Regions from separate parts of the Cobetia sp. SIMBA_158 genome, predicted to be linked through region 1. Evidence: predicted binding sites of a transcription regulator. Region 1 holds the regulator's gene; each other region holds the start of a gene.

Region 1 (5,182 bases):
TTCGCCCTCGACATCGATCAGCAGCGTGGTGCCGCAGGGCGCGGCCAGCATCAGCAATGCCATCACATTGGCTGCATTGGCGCGTCGCTCGCCATGGCTGACCATCACCGTCGCGCAATAGGGCGCACAGCAATTGACCAGCTTGGTGGCTGCGCGGGCGTGCAGCCCGCGGCGGTTGGTCAACGTCAGCTCACGAGAGGCCATCGCGATGCTCCTGCTGATGCTCTTGCTGATCACTCGCCTCACCCGCGTTGCTCAGCGCGGTATGAATGCCCAGCTCGCGGTGACGCAGGCGCACCTCAGGCAGGCGCTCGGCGAAGTAGCTTGCCAGCTGCTCGCACAGGTAGACGCTGCGATGCTGGCCGCCGGTGCAGCCTACGGACACCGTCAGGTAGCTGCGGTTGCTGTCCTGATAGGCGGGCAGCCAGCGTTCCAACCAGCCGGCGATATCGTCATGCATCGCCTGGACGGTGGGGTAGCGCTGCAGGAATTCGGCCACGCTGTCATCGCGACCGGTATCACCGCGCAGATTGATGTCCCAGTACGGGTTGGGCAGGCAGCGGGCATCGAACACCATGTCGGCGTCGGTCGGCACGCCATGCTTGAAGCCGAAGGATTCAAAGGTCAGCGTCAGGTGGCGGGAGCTGTGCTGGGCGACCTGCTCGGTGATGCGCGAGCGCAGGTCATGCACGCTCAGGTTGGTCGAGTCGATGACCAGATCGGCCTTCTGGCGGATGGGAGCGAGCGTCTTCTGCTCGATCTCGATGGCCTCGGCCAGGGTGTGGTCATTGTCGCGCGTCAGAGGGTGACGACGACGGGTCGCCGAGTAGCGTTCCAGCAGCACTCGCGAATCGGTGGTCAGGTAGACGACCTGCACGTCCATGCCGCTCTGGCGGACGTTGTCGAGCAATTCGGGGAAGCGGGTCAAGGCTTCCGGCAGGTTGCGGGCATCGATGGAGACCGCGATGCGCCGGCGCGCCGGGCTGTCCTTTTCGAGCTGATCGACCAGTGGCGCCAGCAGCATGCCGGGCAGATTGTCGATGGCGTAGTAGCCAATATCTTCCAGCGCCTGGAGAGCGATGGATTTCCCGGAGCCGGAGCGGCCGCTGATGATCACGATCTTCATGAAGTGCTCTCCAAGGGCGAGGTCAACGTCGAAAGAATGCAGGGGTGGGGCAGAAGGCTGCCCGCTATCAGTGCGCTGTACGTCGGCCGATGGAAGGCCAGCAAGACGAAAGCCCGGACGATGTCCGGGCCTGTCATTCAGCGCGCCGGTAATTCGGCGATGGCTTGGGTCAATGCCTCAAAGAGTGCACGCTGGCTGTCTGCCTGGCGCAGGGCCGAGCGATTGGTCGGGGAATTGAGCAATTCCGCGACCTGCCCGAGCAGCGTCAGATGGGTCTCATCCGCTTCCTCAGGCACCAGCAGCACGAACAGCAGATCGATGGGTTCTCCGTCGATGGCATCGAAGTCGATGGGTTCACCGAGCTTCAGAAACGCAGCGATTGGCGTCTTGCAATGCGGGCTGCGTGCATGGGGCACGGCCACACCGTGGCCAATGCCGGTCGACCCCAGTCTCTCGCGCCCGATCAGGCGCGAGAAGACTTCCTGGCTATCCAGGCTGGGAATGTTCTGTGCGATGAAGGTGCTGAAGAATTCAAGCACCCGCTTCTTGCTCCCCCCGGGGACACCGTACAGCGTGCGCTCGGGGGGAAGGATCTGATCAAGTGTCATGGCTGAAGGTCAACGGGTCCCGGTGCCCTGAGAGCGAGCTTGGGACTTTTCCTTGTGTTTGACCAGCTGGCGATCCAGCTTGTCGGCGAGCGCGTCGATGGCAGCGTACATGTTGGGGTCTTCTGCCAGGGCGTGGAGGTCAGCGCCTGCCGCGTGCAAGGTGCAGGCAGCCTGCTGGCGCTCCTTCTCGATCGACAGTGTCACCTGAACATTGGTGATGTTGTCGTAATGCCGTTCGAGGCGAGCGAGCTTCTCGTTGACGTAATCGCGGAGAGGATCGGTAAGTTCCACATGATGCCCGGTGATATTCACTTGCATGGACACGCTCCTTTATCCAGCGGGTTGCCATTCAATTGTAACCCTTTTTGACTACGAGCAAACCCTGATCGGACGCTCTGCAACAGGCTTGACGGCCACCGTCTGGCGATGTTTTCGCACCCTTGCCAGTGGCGTCAGAAGTCGTGAGCGTCTGTACCGACAATGCCCAAGCTTTGCGCAAAGATCAACGCTGCGCTGCATCGTGGCTCAGTGCTTGTCTTCAACTCAGTGAGGGGTGTCGGAGTGGACTTCAAGGGCACGTCTGATGGGTGGTGCGTGAAAGACGCGCAAGAAGGCGGGTTTTCGTCGCCAATCCCTGCATGTACGTCGCCTTTCAGGCGCTTCGATTGCGTGGAGCAAGCGGCGTTCCGGGAGGTTCTCCGGGTGTCATCCAGGTGCAATGCGCGCAAAAGTGACTTTAAAAACATGCGATTGACGGTGAATGACGCTGCCGGAACGGCGGTTTTTTACCGTCATCCTGCGCGCCGTCATGGCCCATGACGGGCAATTGATGAGCGGTTGACGGCATGACAGAGCGTACGACAGGCGTACCGCTACCCGCGAAGTCAGAGGCTGATGAGCGGAAAATCCAGCGCTTGAGGTTGGCGGCGGCTGCCATTGTGGAGGTGAAAGCAGGGCATGGCAGCCGCAGGTGACGCGTCAGGCCAGACGCTTGCGCTCGCTGGAGGAGGGGATGCCCATCGCTTCGCGATACTTGGCCACGGTACGGCGTGCGACCTCGATGCCATCGCTGGCGAGCAGGTCGACCAGCCGCGAGTCGGAGAGAGGCTTGCGGGCCGGCTCTTCCGCGATCAGCTTGCGGATGCGGGCACGAATGGCGGTGCTTGAGTGGGCGTCGCCACTGCCGCTGCCACCGACCTGGCTCGAGAAGAAGAACTTGAGCTCGAAGACGCCGCGTGGGGTGTGGATGTACTTCTGGGTCGTGACCCGCGAGATGGTCGATTCGTGCATCTCGACCACTTCGGCGATGTTGGCCAGAATCAGCGGCTTCATGCCTTCCTCGCCTTGCTCGAGGAAATCGATCTGGCGTGCCATGATCTCGCGGCCGACCTTGAGCAGGGTGTCATTGCGTGATGACAGGCTCTTCATCAGCCAGCGCGCTTCCTGCAGGTTGTCCTTGAGGAAGGTGTTGTCGGCGGACTTGTCGGCACGCTTGATCAGTGCGGCGTATTCCGGCTGGATGCGCAGCTTGGGCAGCGCTTCCGGGTTGAGCTCGACCTGCCAGCCATGGCGGGTATGGCGCACCAGCAGATCTGGGATCACGTAATCGCTGGCGGGCTCGCCCCAAGCGGATGCCGGACGCGGATCGAGCGCACGCACCAGACGAATGACGTGATCCAGCTCGTCATCGTCAAGGCTCAGGCGGCGCTTGAGCAGCTTGCGATCATCGTTGCCCAGTGCCTCGAGGAATTGACGTACCAGGCGGCGCGCCTGCGCCAGCAGCGGCAGGTCATCCGGCAGCAGTGCCAGTTGCAGCAGCAGGCATTCGCGCAGATCACGGGCGAAGACGCCGGTCGGGTCGAACTGCTGCAGACGCAGCAATACCTGCTCGAGTTCGGAGGCCTTGAGGCCGGGCAGGCCCTGGCCGCGCAGGCCATCGACCAGCTCGTCGAGTGACAGGCTCAGATAGCCGGCACCGTCGACGGCATCGATCAGGCTCTCCGCCATCTGGCGTTCACGGCCATCGAGGTCGGTCATCGCCAGCTGCCAGCGCAGGTGGTCCTGCAGGCTCTCGACACTGGTATTGCGATCGAAGTCCGGCCCTTCTTCACTCCCGCTGCCACTGCCGGAGCTGGTCAGGCTACCGGCGTGGTCCTGGTAGAGGTCCGACCAGTCACTGTCGAGGGGGTATTCCTCGGGAATCTCGCTCGAGGAGTCGGCAGTGGAGATCTCGCTTGAATCCTGTGTCTCGACGACATCCAGCGACTCGTAGTCCTCGTCGAGCTCCAACATGGGGTTGGACTCGAGGGCTTGCTGAATCTCCTGACGCAGGTCGAGCGTCGACAGCTGCAGCAGCTGGATCGCTTGCTGGAGCTGCGGCGTCATGGTCAGCGAGGTGCCGAGGCGGAGTTGCAGGGTGGGTTTCATGGAGTCAGTCAATTCACGGCAAAGGAACGTGCTTACTACGCTATACCGTGACTTGGGGCACTGACAAGTGGTTGCCGTGAATATTAAAGCAACTTGCATGCCATGTTTCCACCAAGGTGGTATGGACGTCATGCATGCGTCTGATGTCAGACATGAAAAAGCCGCTACGCGATAAAATCACGCAGCGGCTTTCGAAGCTTTTACCTCGCGAGGACTCAGCGCAGCCGCAGTCCCTAGAGCTTGAACTCGTGGCCCAGGTAGACGTCGCGCACCTGCTGGTTGGCCAGGATGGAGTCTGCATCACCGTGGGCGATGATCTGGCCATCGCCGACGATATAGGCGGTGTCACAGATATCGAGTGTCTCGCGCACGTTGTGGTCGGTGATCAGCACGCCGATGCCACGGTCGCGCAGTTGGCGCACGATGCTCTTGATCTCGCCCACCGAGATGGGGTCGACGCCGGCGAAGGGCTCATCGAGCAGCACGAAGTCCGGCTCGGTGGCCAGTGCACGGGCGATCTCGACCCGACGACGCTCGCCACCGGACAGGCTCATACCGGCACTGGCGCGGATGTGCGTGATGCTGAATTCCTCGAGCAACTCTTCAAGGCGTGCCTTGCGGCCATTGCGATCCAGGTCCTTGCGGGTCTCCAGGATCGCCATGATGTTGTCGGCCACCGACAGCTTGCGGAAGATCGACGCTTCCTGCGGCAGATAGCCGATGCCGGCGCGTGCACGCTGATGCATGGCGGCAGCGGAGAGGTCCTTGTCATCGATGGAGACGTTGCCGGCATCGGCGCGCACCAGTCCGACGATCATGTAGAACGAGGTCGTCTTGCCGGCGCCGTTGGGGCCCAGCAGGCCGACGATGTCGCCCTGGCGGATCTCCAGCGAGATGTCCTTGACCACCTTGCGGCCCTTGTAGGCCTTGGCCAGATGGCGAGCGCTCAGCGTACGCGGAGTAGCAGCAGTCATGACTCAGTTTTCCTTGCTGGCATTGGCGCCGCGTGGCGTCAGAGTCA
Region 2 (5,182 bases), on a different contig from region 1:
CAGTCGCTCTGGTTCTCTTCGCTGATCTGACAGCCGACTGGCTCGTGGTAGTCATCACGCTTGCGTGACAGCGGCGGCAGACGCGGCACGATGACGGCGGCGATCAGGCCCGCGATGACGACGGTCAGATAGAAGGGCACGAACAGGTGGTTGATGTTCATGAAGCTGGTGACCAGCAACGCGAAGGCGATCGAGACCACCGAGAAGTTGGTGGCGATCACTGCCGCTTCACGCTTGCTGTAGAAGCCCTGCTCGTACTGCTGGGTGGTGATCAGCACGCCGACGGTGCCGGAACCCATCCACGAGGCGGTGGCATCGATGGCGCTGCGCCCGGGCAGGTTGAAGATGGCGCGGAACGGGCGACGCACCAGGCTGCCGATGAATTCCATGAAGCCGAAGTCGACCAGCAGCGGCAGCAGAATGGCCGCGAAGAAGAAGAAGGTCAGCAGTACCGGCGCGAGATCATTGAGCATCACGCCGCCGGTGAAGGCCGCGGTGACCTGGGTCGGCCCCCACTGGAAATAGGTCATCAGCGCGAAGATGGCGCCGAGGGCGCGCATGGCGAACCACACAGGAGAGACGTCGAACAGCTCGTGCGCCGCGCCCTGACGTGCCCAGGCCGGCTTGGCTAGCTTGACGAAGCCGGTGAGGATCACCGACAGACACAGCACCGCGACGGCGATGGCGGGCAAGGCGCTGCCGAGCGTGGCCTTGAGCCAATCGGCCATCAGGCCCATGCCGATATTGATGGTGTCGCCGACACTGAACGGCACCAGGAAGAAGCTGACGCCGAGCAGTGACGGCACCAGGAATTTCATCAGTCCCCTGGCCGTGAGCGGCACGGGACGGGTGGCGATGAGGTCTTTCTGCGCCTTCTGTGGCTTGGCGGTCTCAGGCTGTTCAGCACCTGAGCCAGAACTTGATACGGAACTTGAGACAGAGTCAGAAATAGCGCGGGGCGGCGTATGGTCCGCCGCGGAGTCGATGCTGGTTGTCATTCGGGTCACCTAGATCTTGTTGTAATGGTCAGGCTCTAGCCGAGCATTGTGTGATGCATCATGCCGTATCGTGTCGGGTGATTCTGTGTGCGCCGAGGGCGGGACGGGCCCCCGGCGCGGGTACAGCAGGACAGCGGGTCATTCGTGGGTTGTTCGTGGATCAGTCGCGCTGTTGCACGCCCGGCAGTACACACAGCATTTCGTAGAGCAGGGTCGCGCCCATCAGCGCGGTGTTGCCGCTGGTGTCGTAGGGCGGGGAGACTTCCATCAGGTCACCGCCGACGATGTTGAGGCCACGCGCGCCGCGCACGATCTCCATGCCCTGAGGCATGGTCAGGCCGCCGGCTTCCACGGTGCCGGTGCCGGGGGCGACGGAGGGGTCCAGGCCATCGATGTCGAAGGTGATGTACACCGGGCGGTCGCCCATCATGTCGCGCACTTCGGCCATCAGCGGCGCGAGTGACTTGAACCAGCACATTTCTGCGGTCTCGACACGGAAGCCCTGCTGGCGGCACCAGTCGAAGTCATCGGCGGAGTAGCCGGTGCCACGCAGGCCGATCTGCACCACGCGATTGCTGTCGAGCAGGCCTTCTTCCTGGGCGCGACGAATCGGCGTGCCGTGGGCGATGGGCTCGCCGAACATGTGGTCGTTGACGTCGGCGTGGGCATCGATGTGGATCAGGCCGACCGGCCCGTGCTTCTTGGCGATGGCGCGCAGCACCGGCAGGGTGACGGTGTGATCGCCGCCCAGCGTCAGCGGTACGCAGTCGTGGCGCAGCACCTCATCGTAGAACTGCTCGATGATGTCCATGCTCTTGGGAAGGTGGAAGGTGTTGATCGGCACATCGCCGATGTCCGCCACCTGCAGGCTATCGAAGGGCGCGGCACGGGTGGCCATGTTGTAGGGGCGCAGCATGCGCGATTCATCACGGATCTGGCGCGGGCCGAGACGCGCGCCCGGACGGTTGGAGGTACCGATGTCCAGCGGAATGCCGATGAAGGCGGCGTCCAGGCCTTCCGCGGTTTCCTGAGCCGGCAGACGCATCATGGTGGCCGGGCCGCCGAAACGTGGCATGTCGTTGCCGCCCAGCGGCTGATTGAACTCGCTCATCTGTCTCTCCAGGGTCTTGAGTCGCTCGCGCTAGCGTGACGGCGAGCGGGGTATTGTGATTGTTCGCCTGATCGGCAGGCCGGACGGTGGCATGAAAGCCGGCGATCTTCCTTGGCGCATACCCCAGCATTGCAGTAACCATGCCAATTTTTAGTCAATTGATTTTATTGGATTTTATTTGAGGGTGGTGTCTGAGTGATTCATTTCTGGATCACTAGCGCACTGATAATGATTCAAAAATGGATCACTGATTCATTTGTGGATCACATTCGGGCATCATCGAGAGTGTCTTCAAGCGCAGTGCGACAAAGAACTGCTAGAAAGAAGCGATAGAAAGAAGCGCTGGAAAGCCCCGCCCCGATTCACAGGCTCGACCATGAGGTGCCCGCCATGTCAGAGCTCGACCGTCAGATTCTCAAGACCATCATCGACACCGCTCATGATCACTACTTCGTGGTCAATGCGGATGGCCAGGTGACAGATGTCAGCCCCGGCGCCGCGGCGGTCTATGGCATGACCCGCGAGGAGTTGTGTGCCGCCAACGTGCATGAGCTGGAAGCCAGCGGCGTGCTCAAGCCCTCCATCAGCCTGGAGGTGCTGCGCACGGGGCGCACGCTGCAGATGATGCAGCTCACCGCCACCGGGCGGCGGGTGGTGGCGCAGGCGCATCCGGTGTTCGTCGCGGGCAAGCTCGAGTGCGTGGTCAGCCGCTCGATGGATCTCACCGATATCCAGCTGTTGCAGCAGGAATACGCGGTGCTCCAGCAGCGCTTCAGTGATCACCTGCGCCGCAATTCGCGCGGTGGCGAGCTGGGCGGCGTCAGCCAGGGAGAAAGCGATTGGGCAACGGCGGGGGCAGGGCAATCAGTCCAGGCCACGGAGCAATATGCACAGAGCCAGGCTGAACAGCGGCAACGTGAACAATCAGCGCGCGAGCAGGCCGAGTGCGAAGACGCCGCGCTGGAGCTGGGCGAGCTGCAGGTCAGAAGCCCGGTGATGCGCGAGATCGCGCTGCTGCTCAAGCGGGTTGCGCCCACCAACGCCACGGTATTGATGCTGGGTGAATCCGGGGTCGGCAAGACGGCCTTCGCCCATCAACTGCATCGCTGGAGCCAACGCGCCGACGGCCCCTTCATCGAGGTGAACTGCGGCGCCATCCCCGAGAGCCTGTTCGAGTCCGAGATGTTCGGCTATCAGGCCGGTGCCTTCACCGGCGCGGGTAACCGTGGCAAGGCGGGCCTGATGGAGCAGGCCGAAGGCGGCACCCTGTTCCTCGATGAAATCGGTGAGCTGCCGCTGGCCACCCAGACCAAGCTGCTCAAGGTGATTCAGGACGGGATGATCACCCGCCTGGGCGACACCACCACCCGCCGCGCCGACTTCCGCCTGGTCGTCGCCACCAATCAAGACCTCGCCGCCCGCGTGGAGCAGGGCCAGTTTCGCCTCGACCTCTACTACCGCATCAATGTGCTCCCCGTCAGCCTGCCGCCGCTGCGCGAACGCCGCGAAGATATTCCCGCCCTCATCGAGCAACACCTCTCCCGCCTCAATCAACGTCACGGCCGCCGCAAGCTCCTCGACGCCTCGTTATGGCCCATCCTCATGCGCCAGGACTGGCTCGGCAATATCCGCGAACTGGAAAACTGGCTGGAACGCGCCTGGCTCAGCGCCCCCAGTGATGTTATCGACAGCGACTCAGTGAAAACACTGCTCAACACTTGTTCCACGAATAACGCTAATGGACTAGGCAATTCATTTGGCTTCAGTAATGACAAATCTAATGGAATAGGCGTTACTGAAAGTTTTACCACTGCCGATAACTCTCATCGTCCCAATTCCCTCTCAGAGCCTGCCGCTGAGGGGGCGGTAGCCATGCCAATACCAAAACTCGGCCCCAACGAAACCCTCAAGGAAGGCCTGGCACGCATCGAAGCACAATGGCTACGCGAGATGGCAGCCGAGCTGCCCAGTACCTATGCAATAGCGAAGAGGGCAGGAATCAGTCAGCCGTCGGTGGTGAGGAAGTTGAGTAAGTATATATCACGTAATTTTGCGTAGGTTTAATAAGGATCGCCTTATGATTATTTATGTTGCCTCAGGGAAGGGCATACCTCTAGTTAATAAAGTTAATTGCATTGTTTTGTTTGAGGATAGTTGGAACGACTATTCCTTTTTTACTATGTTTAGCTTGATGTATATAGATGAGAATGGCAATAGGATAAATTTAGGGAGGATAAAAATAGGATTTAAAGGCCAGACTGAGGATCAAAAGACTATATCAGAGCTGGACAGTATAATGTTTGATCTTGAGGACAGGTTCTTTTCCGTAGGTGAAGACGTTGAGTTATATAGAAATATATCCAGTTTAGGAGGCGATAAGTCAAGAGCTATCTTGAAAAGCTTGCGAGATATAGTATTTGACAATAGTCTCATCGAGGAAAATAGAAATGAAGATGTTCTGAGTAAATCATTGCTGCGTGAATTCAGTGTTTCTATGTTAAAAGGGCAGCTAAGAAGTGTTTTACAAGGAAATTCTGAATGTACCAACTATGAATTTAAGTTTGTGCGACCCGAAACTCAATATTGTGGTCGTGTAAGCCTAGATTTCGATGTAATAGCTTACTCAAAACCTGCGACAAATATCCATGCTTTAATAGGGCGAAATGGAATTGGTAAAACCACTTTGCTTAACGATATGATATCAAGTGTTATAGATCCTAGTTCTACTTGTGCTCGTTTTTATGAAAACTATACTGATTCACAGAGAGTTATTTCTAAAGATTACTTCAGCAGGCTGATATCAGTATCATTTAGTGCTTTCGATCCATTCTCTCCTCTTAATGATCAACCTGATCCAGCCAAAGGCACATGTTATTACTATATAGGCCTTAAAGATACGTCTAGTTTAGGGAGTAATAGAAGTATCGAAGATCTTTATAAGTTGGGTGCGGAGTCCTTGGTTAATTGTTTTATTAGAGAGCCTAAAACTACACTTTGGCGTAGTGTGGTTGAGAATTTAAGTTACGACATAGGTTTTGCAGACATTGATATAAATCGCCTTGAATCCAGTTTT
Region 3 (5,182 bases), on a different contig from region 1:
AGCTCATAGGGGGTGTCGGCGCGCCCGGGGTTGGCGCGCATGCTGACGTAGCCACCGAAGTCATGCACCAGTCGCACCAGGGTGTCGCGCTCGTGGTCGGGCAGCAGGCCCTCAAGGGCGCGAACGCCGATACCGTCGTGACTGGCGGTGAAGTTGAAGTAGCTGCAGCCGGAAGGCAGGGACGGCAGGCTGGTGGCCCACTGGGTCAGGGCGCTGGCATCGCCGGAGGTCAGGGTGTGCAGCGTCAGCGGCGGCAGCGTGAACTGATAGATCAGGTGCGCTTCATCGGCCTGGGCGCTGCCCTCGATGGCGGTGAGGTCGTGCTGTGACAGGCGGTCGAGCCCGAAGTAGGACATGTTCTCGGCGTGGGGCACGTTGGTCTCGGTGATCAACAGGCTGCCCGGCGCTAGATGGTCGACGATGGCGCGCAGCAGGCGCACCACGGCGTGTGTCTCCGGCAGGTGGATGCAGGAGGTGCCCTGGCGTTTCCACAGGAAGGCCACTGCATCGAGGCGGATGATGCCCGCGCCCTGCTCGAGGTAGTAAAGCAGGATGCCGATGAATTCGAGCAGCACATCGGGATTGGCGAAGTTCAGGTCGATCTGGTCATCCGAGAAGGTTGCCCAAAGATGGCGCAGGCCACGACGGGTATGCACCGGCGTGAGCAGGGCAGACGGGCGCGGGCGCACGACCTCGGAGACATCGGTGTCGGGGTCCATCTCGATGAAGTAGTCGCGGCCGGGCTGCACGCCGGCCAGATAATCGGCGAACCACAGTGACTCGCGTGAGCAGTGATTGATGACCAGGTCTGCCATCAGGTCGCGCTGCTCGCTCAGGCGCCGGATGTCCTGCCAGTCGCCGAGGACCGGATTGACCTCGCGATAGTGGATGACGCTGAAGCCGTCATCGCTGCTCCACGGAAAGAAGGGCAGCACGTGGACACCGGACAGGCTGTCGTCCAGTCGGCTGGCGAGGAAGTCGTGCAGGGTCGCCAGTGGTGCCTCGCCTTCCTGCTGCAGGCTGTCGCCGTAGGTGATCAGCCACTGGTCGCGCTCGCTCCAGAGCGGCTCGCCTTCCGGTACGCGGGGGGTGAGGCGCGTGCGATGGAAATCCAGCACCGTCTCCAGGCGTCTGAGGACTTCCTCATGACGCTGTGGGTAGATCTCGGCGAGCAGGCGTGTGGCATGCGCCTGGAAATCAGCTTGCGAGAGGCGTTTGGCGAGAGAGACTCTGGCCCGTGGTCTGGCGTTGCCCTCGCTCGGCGCAGGATCGGAGGCAGTGGATGTCGAGTGATCGGGAGATGACGTATCGGACATGGGCAATCCTCGTGGCAGCAAAAGCGGTCAGACTCTGCCTCGTGAGGTGCAATGGGCAGAGCGTGTCGCGGGTGATCTTCGGGAAGCCCGCCGGCGCAATCCTGCGGGGCCGGTGGCAAGACTGGAAATCACTTATCAGATGAAGTCGGCTGGCCGTCGCTTGGTGAAATCCCTGAACAGCGCATCGCTGAGCGGCGCCCGTGGGTGACGGCCTGGCGCCTTTACTCATGAGTCATGCACGCCTTGGGCCAGATTCGTCAAGCCTGCAAGGCAGGACGGCCAGCCTGCATGTGCCGGCTGGCCGTCCTGTCTGGCGTCATGTGGCCTGCGGCCAGCTGACGCCACTGCGCTTCATGACACGCTTTACTTGCGCAGCACGCGATACAGAATCAGCAGAATGACGGCGCCGAGCACGGCGATGACAAAGCTGGCCAGATTGAATCCCGTCACTTCACCGAAGCCCATCAGGGTGCCGACCCAGCCACCGACCACAGCCCCCAGGATGCCGATGATGCTGGTGACGATGATGCCACCCGGGTCCTTGCCGGGCACGATCACCTTGGCGATGATGCCGGCAATAAGACCGAATATGATCCATGCAATGATTCCCATGTCGCAGCTCCTTGCGTCATCGTGATCAATCTCGCGGCAGAGATCATCCGCCGCCAGTCGTGAAAGGATTTCACGGCTCGGGCAAGCGTCCTTGTGAGGCGCTGCACCCTGATGTCATCTTTCGGTTATCGGGCGGGGATTTCAAGCCTGCTGGGCAGGTTGATTGACGCTTTCGCCGCGGTGCCCGCCACCCGAGGCGACAATGCAGGAAACTCCTGCCTCCCTTTGGTCGCTCCCCAAGGCTAGTTCAGTCATGTCGAGGCTGACATAGGCTCCCGTGGCGGGGCCTTAACGGTTACAATACCCGCCATTCGCTGTCATTCGGCTGCGCTGCGCCACTTCCTCGCTGTGCTTCGCGCGGGGCCGCAGCCACCTCGCACCCAAGCAGGCTCTCCAACATGCACTGTCCCTTCTGTGGAACTCATGAAACCAAGGTCACGGATTCCCGACTGGTGGTCGAGGGTGACCAGGTGCGGCGGCGTCGCCAGTGCGCGGCCTGCGGTGAGCGTTTCACGACTTACGAAACGGCGGAGCTGGTCATGCCGCGCGTGGTCAAGGGCGACGGCTCGCGTGAGAGCTTCGATGAGCACAAGCTGCGTGCCGGCATGCTGCGCGCGCTGGAAAAGCGCCCGGTATCCTCCGAACTGATCGAGGCCGCGGTGGAGCGCATTCGTCAGCGTCTGCGTGCCACCGGCGAGCGTGAGATCGAGGCGCGGCGCATCGGCGATGAGGTCATGCAGCAGCTCAAGCGGCTGGATCAGGTCGCCTATATCCGCTTCGCTTCGGTCTATCGTCGCTTCCAGGATCTTGATGAGTTCCGCGCCGAGATCGACCGTCTCGCCCAGGAGCCCAGCTTCCTGCCGGGCGAGGAAGACGCGCGACCCTGATATCTCGACACAGGCATCCTTGCAGATGCCCTCGAGGCCTGCGCCTGCTGGTCCTGTCGCGTCACGCTGCGTGGCTCAGGCCTCGAAGTATTGGCCACCGCCTGGGCTACGCCTGACCTTCTCTCGTTTCACGCCAAGGTATCGCATGTCTCTTTCTCCTCATGCTTCTCATGCTCCCCGTGACAGCCATTCTCGCGACAGCCACTCTCGCGACCGCAGTGCTCCCTCGGCGCGTGATGCGCGCCACATGGCCCACGCCCTGCGCCTGGCGCGCCTGGGCAGCTACACGACGCAGCCCAATCCGCGTGTCGGCTGTGTGCTGGTAGAGGCCGAGACCGACGAGGTGATCGCGAGCGGCTTTCACGTGCGTGCCGGGGAAGGGCATGCCGAGGTCAATGCGCTGGCAGAGGCAGGCGAGCGCGCGCTGGGCTGCGTGGCCTATGTGACGTTGGAGCCCTGCTCCCACACCGGGCGTACCGGCCCTTGCTCGCTGGCGCTGATCGCGGCGGGCGTCTCGCGGGTGGTGATCGCGATGCGTGATCCGAATCCGCAGGTTGCCGGGCGCGGCATCGCGCTGCTGCAGGGCGCGGGCATCGCGGTGACGGTCGGGGTGATGGAGCAGGAGGCGCGAGCGCTCAATCCCGGCTTCCTGTCACGCATGGAGCGCGGTCGGCCCTTCGTGCGCCTCAAGCAGGCCATGAGTCTGGACGGTCGCACGGCGATGGCCTCCGGCGAATCCCAGTGGATCACCGGCCCCGAAGCGCGCAGCGCCGTGCAGCGTCTGCGCGCGCGCTCCAGCGTGGTGATGAGCGGCATCGAGTCGGTCATCTTCGATGATTCGCGTCTCAATGTGCGCGCCGACCAGCTCGGGCTCGAAGACCATCCGCTGGGGCTCGAGGCGCTGGTGGCGCGTCAGCCGTTGCGCGTGGTGGTGGACAGCCACCTGCGTCTGCCGCTGGCGGCGCGCATTCTGGCGCAACCCGGTCGTACGCTGCTGGTATGTGTCGCGGATGAGACAGCGGCGCAGGCTGAGCGACGTACCTTGTTGGAGGCGGCCGGTGCCGAAGTGTTGGCGCTGCCGGCCGGCGCGGATGGCCGCGTGGACCTTGAGTCCCTGCTGCACTATCTGGCCGAGCACGAGCAGGCCAATGAGGTACTGCTGGAAACCGGCGCGGTACTGGCCGGGGCCATGATTAATACGGGGCTGGTCGATGAGATGCAACTCTTCATGGCCCCGACGCTGCTGGGCGGCGAGGCTCGCCCGCTGCTGGCGCTGCCGGGGCTGGATCACATGGCGCAGCAGCGCCGGGTCGAGATTCGCGATATCCGGGCGGTGGGGCGTGATTGGCGTATCACCGCAGTGCCAGTAGCATCGCCAGACCCGCAGGAGAGCGGCGACTGATTTCTTCTTGTCACGCAAGCACTTGCCGCCGTCTGGCGACAGCGGCGTCGCTGGGTGCTGGCGCAAAACGGGGTGGCGGGGTACCCTGACGCCCGACTTTTTGATAATACGCGTGGGTCCGGCATGGGCCGGCGCAGCCCGTAAAGTGGAGCAAGCATGGCGCTATCAGGCATCGCAGCACTCGTCGAGGATATCCGGCAAGGCAAGATGGTCATCCTCATGGATGACGAGGATCGTGAGAATGAAGGCGACATCATCATCGCCGCGGAAGCCGTGACAGCCGAGCACATCAACTTCATGGCACGCCACGCGCGTGGCTTGATCTGCATGCCGATGTCGCGTGAGCATTGCGAACAGCTCCAGCTGCCACTGATGGTTCAGGCCAACGGTTCCGGCTTCGGCACCAAGTTCACGCTCTCCATCGAGGCCACCGAAGGCGTCACCACCGGTATCTCGGCGGCTGACCGCGCCCGTACCGTGCAGGCTGCCGCCGCGCGCAATGCGCGCCCGCAGGACATCGTCCAGCCGGGGCACATCTTCCCGCTGATGGCGGAACCGGGTGGCGTGCTGCGTCGTGCCGGCCATACCGAGGCGGCCTGTGACCTGGCGTCCATGGCGGGCTTTGGCGCGACCGGCGTGATCTGTGAGGTCATGAACGACGACGGCAGCATGGCGCGTCGTGAAGAGCTCGAGCGCTTCGCCGCCGAGCACGACCTCAAGGTCGGCACCATTGCGGACCTGATCGAATATCGCATCCACAATGAGCAGACCGTGGAAGTGCTGGACAGCGAGCAGGTCGAGACCGCCTTCGGCGAGCTGACGCTGCACTGCTTCAGCGATCGGATCCAGGGCCGTCACCACCTGGCGCTGGTCAAGGGCACGCCGGACGCCGAGTCTTTGACCACCGTGCGCGTGCACGTGCAGGACCCGATGCGCGACCTGCTGACCCTGCGTCAGCCGGGTAG
Region 4 (5,182 bases), on a different contig from region 1:
AAACGACGCGCCGGATCGCGCAACCATGCGCCGCGGCAAGGGCAACCCTCTGGCCTCATTATCAAGGCGCTGATGCTTCTCGGCAGAAGCTGGCCCAAAATCCTAAGGCAGCGTCGCTCCATTTTAAGCCAGTAAATTACGGGTGACTGCGAAAACAGAGGAATCTTTATTCGTATAAATTTCGCCAAAAAAATTATTCATAATTACTTCTAGCCTCTGGCTTAATGTACACCTGACTAGAACAAAAATCCTCCAACTCATCGATCACACTTATACACACTTGCCTAATTGTGTTATATCTGTTCTGTAATGTAGCGACCGTGTGACTCTCCCCAACCGTAAGAGCACTTTCTCTACCATGAGCAACGGCATTACGCTTATTGACCACTTCGTCAATAGCCAATTCTGAACTTCTATCAAGTTGAAAATCATGCTTGCCAAATACTATAAAAATAGTCTTTATGCTTTTGGCCCAAACATTTTGAAGACTATTTGCAAAAATAGTCTCATCAATTCTCACAGTATTTTGTGATCTAGTTTCAGCGAAAATACTAACTGCACCATCAAAAAACTTTTTATACCCAGAATCCTTAAAACTCTTTAGCTTATCCTTAAGAACAACTGCATAAAAACTTTCAGAGTAATGCGATGCTAGTATAGACTTTTCGGCAATATAGAGAAGTGCCTTTTCAACCGCATCATTTATAGTTTTCTCAAGTGCACTATATAACTGCACATAGAAAAGACCTTTTTGTATCTTAAACTCTGGACTATCAGGTGTTGCAGGCTCATTAGGCTCCTGTTCAATTAAATATCCCAAAAAAATTCTAACTTCGTTGAATCTCTCAGTAGAAAGTGTTCTAGTTGTTTCTAAAGTCATGCTCGATAGCATCCTTTACAAAATTAATTCTATCATGCAATCTTTTTCGACTATTAGTAGCACCAGAAGTTAGCTTTTTTAATGCTTCATTATCTAAGAGATCTTGGATAACACCTTGCCTAACCGCAATATCATTATCAATAACATCGGCAGTACCGATTGCTATTGCTTCAAATAATACCATTGGCGTCACGTTTAGTCGGTTCCCCCTGACAATTCCGTTTGGCAGTGAACGCTCAAGCTCGTTAAAAGTCTGCTCGAAAATATTGCGCAAACGCACTTTGTTCTTAAAGGACTTTGTCTTCGATTCCATATAGTCGTTAAGAAACTCTTTAACATTATGCACAAACTTATCTCGCTGCTCATAATAACAAAAGAACTTAAGGACCAGCTCTTCATAAACCCCTTTATTTGCAGAGCTCTTTGTAACCTTAACAACTTTTCTAAAACTATCATTCATTGAAAGTTCTTTTATAAAATCGTTAAACTCCCCTGTATAGACACAATTTCTTATTTCTTGCGGGTGCAAGTTTACACCACCTGTATTCAATCTCTCAAACAAGTCATACCGAACACTATTATCACTCCTATCATTCAAGACAGTAACTCGGATAGGTCTAGTCTGGAACATAACCTGCAGTGATTTTGGAAGATCCTCATAACGAGTACCATTCAGAGAGCTAAGCTTTTCCAATGAAGAAATTTTTAACTTACTCCCCTTAGCATTAACTTCCTTGATAACATCCAAACTACCCACATAGTTAATTATTGTGGTCAATCTCTGAAGGCCATCAATCACCTCCCAGCTTGAATCTCGATTAGTTGCCATATATAAGGTCGGGACTGGAATACCGAGAAACAATGATTCTATTAACTCAGACTGCCTAGCCTCATCCCAGACAAAGTGCCTTTGATAGTCAGGAGCGATATCGATCATCCCCTCAAGCGTCATATCATATAGCTGTCGCACCGATATATCATAACTATCAAACGCAACAGATCTTCTATTGTCTTCCAGCTGCGCTTGCAAATCCATAAACTTCATATAAAACCTCAATACTTATACATAGAACAATAACTCTATAACATCTTATATCTTAATTGATTCCTGTTAAAAAAGCACCCCACACCACATCAGTGCACCCATTCCTAGAAAACGTTCATTTGGTGCACCGAGACAACTTTTCATCCCTCCCTCCTTGGAAGCATCCCCCATAAGAAACTGAAAAATGTAAATTTTTTAAAATTAGGCACGCTTTCTGCTAGATACTCAGCGAGGCACCGATAGGCATACAACAATCGAAAATCTACACCAATGGAGCGCTAGGGTTCCGGTGACTGGCTGATAGCCGTCACGACTGGTCCGAGAGCACTCGACCTCCAAGCTGGGGGTTACACGGCGGGACAAAAGCCCGGGAGACGCAAAGCCTGTAAAGGTCGGCGCCTCTCACTTTTTCCGCCGGAGATAACGACAATGACCCAGCTCACTCGCCTTTCCCAGTCCGCGACTTCCCCCTCGGATGCCAGCGCCCAGGTGTCATCCGCTGCTGTCTCATCTGCTTCATCTACCGTTTCCCGAAACGCTTCCAGACGTGCTGCGCTGGCCGGCGCCCTGCTGCTTGGCGCATCACTGAGCCCGCAGGCCATGGCGCAGGATTCCTTCAGCGTGTGCTGGTCGGTGTATGCCGGCTGGATGCCGTGGGAATACGCGGACACCCAGGGCATCGTCGACAAGTGGGCCAAGAAGTACGACATCAATATCGATGTGGTGCAGGTCAACGATTACGTCGAGTCCATCAATCAGTACACCTCCGGCAATGTCGATGGCTGCGCCATGACCAACATGGACGCCCTCACCCTCCCCGCCGCCAGCAGCGTCGATTCCACCGCGCTGATTCTGGGCGACTACTCCGATGGCAACGACGGCGTGATGGTCCGCGATGGCGATTCCATCGAGTCCCTGAAGGACCGCGAGGTCAATCTGGTTCAGTTCAGTGTCTCCCACTACCTGCTGGCACGCGCGCTGGACAGCGTCGGCATGAGCGAGCGCGACCTGACCACCACTAATACCGGCGATGCCGACATCGTGGCGCTGGCCAGCAACACCGACACCCAGGCAGTGGTGACCTGGAACCCGCAGCTGGCCACGCTCAAGGAGATGCCCGGCTACACCGAAGTCTTCAATTCCAGCGACATCCCCGGCGAGATTCTCGACCTGATGGTCGTCAATACCCAGACGCTGAAGGACAACCCGGACTTCGGCCACGCGCTGGTCGGTGCCTGGTATGAGGTGATGGAGAAGATGAAGGCCGGTGACGAAGCCGCCCTCTCCCAGATGGCCGATGCCGCCGGCACCGACCTCGCTGGTTATCAGTCCCAGCTAGCCGCGACCCACATGTACTACACCCCCGCCGAGGCCGTGGCCGCCTTCAATGCGCCGAGCCTAAAGGACACCATGCAGCACATCGCCGACTTCAGCTTCGCGCAGGGCCTGTTGGGCGAAGGCGCCCCGGATGCGGGCTTCATCGGTATCGAGACCCCCGCCGGCGTCATCGGCAATGAAGGCAACGTGATGTTGCGCTTCGACCCGAGCTACACCGCCGCACTGGCCGACAGCCAGTAACGCCACGCGGTGGATGCCGCACACGCTCCGCGGGGCAGCCTGCCTCGCGGAACGTGAACCGACCGCCTCCCTCGACCGCACCCTCGTTCGCACCCGTGGAGCCCGCGCATGAAACGCCTGATCAATCTGACACCCTCCCGTGGTGGCCGCTGGCTGCTCGGTGGCCTGCCCTTCGCGCTGCTGGCCATCCTCTACATCGTGCAGTCCAACCAGCGACTGCTCGACAACCCGAATGACCGCCTGCTGCCGTCCTTCGCCGCCATGGGCGAGTCGTTCTCGCGACTGGCCACCGAGGTCAACGTGCGCACCGGCGACCTGCCGCTGTGGACCGACACCTTCGCCAGCCTCGAACGCCTGCTGGCCGGCGTGCTGATCAGTGCGCTGATCGGCCTGACCGTCGGCCTGCTCACCGGTGGCCTGCCGCTGCTGCGCGCCAAGCTGTCACCGCTGATCACCGTGCTGTCCCTGATTCCGCCGATGGCGATTCTTCCGATCCTGTTCATCGCCTTCGGTACCGGCGAGCTGGCCAAGATCGCGCTGATCGTCATCGGCATCACGCCCTTCCTGATTCGCGACCTGCAGAATCAGGCCCTGCGCCTGCCCGATGAGCAGCTGATCAAGGCCCAGACGCTGGGCGCCAGCTCCTGGCAGGTGCTGACCCGCGTACTGCTGCCCCAGCTGACCCCGCGCCTTCTGAGCGCCACGCGCCTGGCACTCGGCAGCGCCTGGTTGTTCCTGATCGCCGCGGAAGCCATTGCCGCCCAGGATGGCCTCGGCTACCGCATCTTCCTGGTGCGTCGCTATCTGGCGATGGACGTCATCCTGCCCTACGTGGCCTGGATCACGCTGCTGGCCTTCCTGCTCGACCGCCTGCTGGTGCTTGTCTCGACCCGCGCCTTCCCCTGGTACCACGCTGAGGAGAGCCAATCATGAGCCTGATCCACGCCAAGGGCCTCGAGAAGCACTACGGCCAGCAGGTCGTGCTGGAACGCATGAACCTGACCGTCGAGGCCGGAGAATTCATCACCCTGGTCGGCGCCTCCGGTTGCGGCAAGACCACCTTCCTCAAGCTGCTGCTGGGCACCGAGGGCGTCTCGCGCGGTGAGCTGCTGCTCGATGGCAAGCCCATCCCCGGTGAGCCGGGCCCGGACCGCGGCATCGTCTTCCAGAAGTATTCCGTCTTCCCGCACCTCACCGTGCTGGGCAACGTGATCATGGCCGAGGAGCTGGCACGTGCCCCGCTGACCGGCAAGCTGTTCGGGGCCAAGCGCCGTGAAGCGCGAGTCGCCGCCGAAGCGCGCCTGGAAGAAGTCGGCCTGTCCCACGCGCTGGACAAGTATCCGCATGAGCTGTCCGGCGGCATGCAGCAACGCCTCGCCATCGCCCAGGCGCTGATGATGAAGCCGCGCATCCTACTGCTGGATGAGCCCTTCGGCGCGCTGGACCCGGGCATTCGCAAGGACATGCACCAGCTGATCCTGCGCCTGTGGGAAGAACAGCAGCTGACCATCTTCATGATCACCCACGATCTCAAGGAAGCCTTCGAGCTGGGCTCGCGCGTCTGGGTGTTCGACAAGGTGCGTGTCGATGCGCAGGCCCCGCAGGCCTATGGCTCGACCATCACCTATGACCTGCCCACCGAGCGCAGCAAGACCAAGGCGTCGTCCCCGCAGCCGGGC

What was found. Region 1 encodes sigma-54, which starts transcription at its own class of promoters, with help from an activator protein. Its sites were predicted from a motif close to TGGCACNNNNNTTGCTNT; they were not measured.
Region 2: a site for sigma-54 is predicted at 2,238-2,255, ahead of speB (agmatinase). Genes of this name have one in related genera too.
Region 3: a site for sigma-54 is predicted at 1,550-1,567, ahead of R2R70_RS08335 (sugar phosphorylase). Genes of this name have one in related genera too.
Region 4: a site for sigma-54 is predicted at 2,129-2,146, ahead of R2R70_RS12030 (putative urea ABC transporter substrate-binding protein). Genes of this name have one in related genera too.

What each region holds. Positions count from the first base shown of each region.
Region 1 is NZ_JAWJYL010000001.1:57,028-62,209, forward strand. Features, by position in the region: gene R2R70_RS00230 (HPr family phosphocarrier protein) at 1-204, opposite strand, end outside; gene rapZ (RNase adapter RapZ) at 191-1,126, opposite strand; gene R2R70_RS00240 (PTS sugar transporter subunit IIA) at 1,264-1,734, opposite strand; gene hpf (ribosome hibernation-promoting factor, HPF/YfiA family) at 1,744-2,052, opposite strand; gene R2R70_RS00250 (RNA polymerase factor sigma-54) at 2,713-4,161, opposite strand; gene lptB (LPS export ABC transporter ATP-binding protein) at 4,395-5,135, opposite strand; gene lptA (lipopolysaccharide transport periplasmic protein LptA) at 5,139-5,182, opposite strand, start outside.
Region 2 is NZ_JAWJYL010000002.1:26,522-31,703, reverse strand. Features, by position in the region: gene R2R70_RS04130 (YjiH family protein) at 1-818, opposite strand, end outside; gene speB (agmatinase) at 1,159-2,109, opposite strand; gene R2R70_RS04120 (sigma-54 interaction domain-containing protein) at 2,500-4,167, shown strand; gene R2R70_RS04115 (AAA family ATPase) at 4,187-5,182, shown strand, end outside.
Region 3 is NZ_JAWJYL010000004.1:131,069-136,250, reverse strand. Features, by position in the region: gene R2R70_RS08335 (sugar phosphorylase) at 1-1,316, opposite strand, end outside; gene R2R70_RS08330 (GlsB/YeaQ/YmgE family stress response membrane protein) at 1,680-1,928, opposite strand; gene nrdR (transcriptional regulator NrdR) at 2,327-2,815, shown strand; gene ribD (bifunctional diaminohydroxyphosphoribosylaminopyrimidine deaminase/5-amino-6-(5-phosphoribosylamino)uracil reductase RibD) at 3,063-4,217, shown strand; gene ribBA (bifunctional 3,4-dihydroxy-2-butanone-4-phosphate synthase/GTP cyclohydrolase II) at 4,374-5,182, shown strand, end outside.
Region 4 is NZ_JAWJYL010000007.1:65,794-70,975, reverse strand. Features, by position in the region: gene R2R70_RS12040 (MAE_28990/MAE_18760 family HEPN-like nuclease) at 194-880, opposite strand; gene R2R70_RS12035 (DUF262 domain-containing protein) at 861-1,925, opposite strand; guanidine-I (ykkC/yxkD leader) riboswitch at 2,193-2,301, shown strand; gene R2R70_RS12030 (putative urea ABC transporter substrate-binding protein) at 2,355-3,503, shown strand; gene R2R70_RS12025 (ABC transporter permease) at 3,612-4,436, shown strand; gene R2R70_RS12020 (ABC transporter ATP-binding protein) at 4,433-5,182, shown strand, end outside.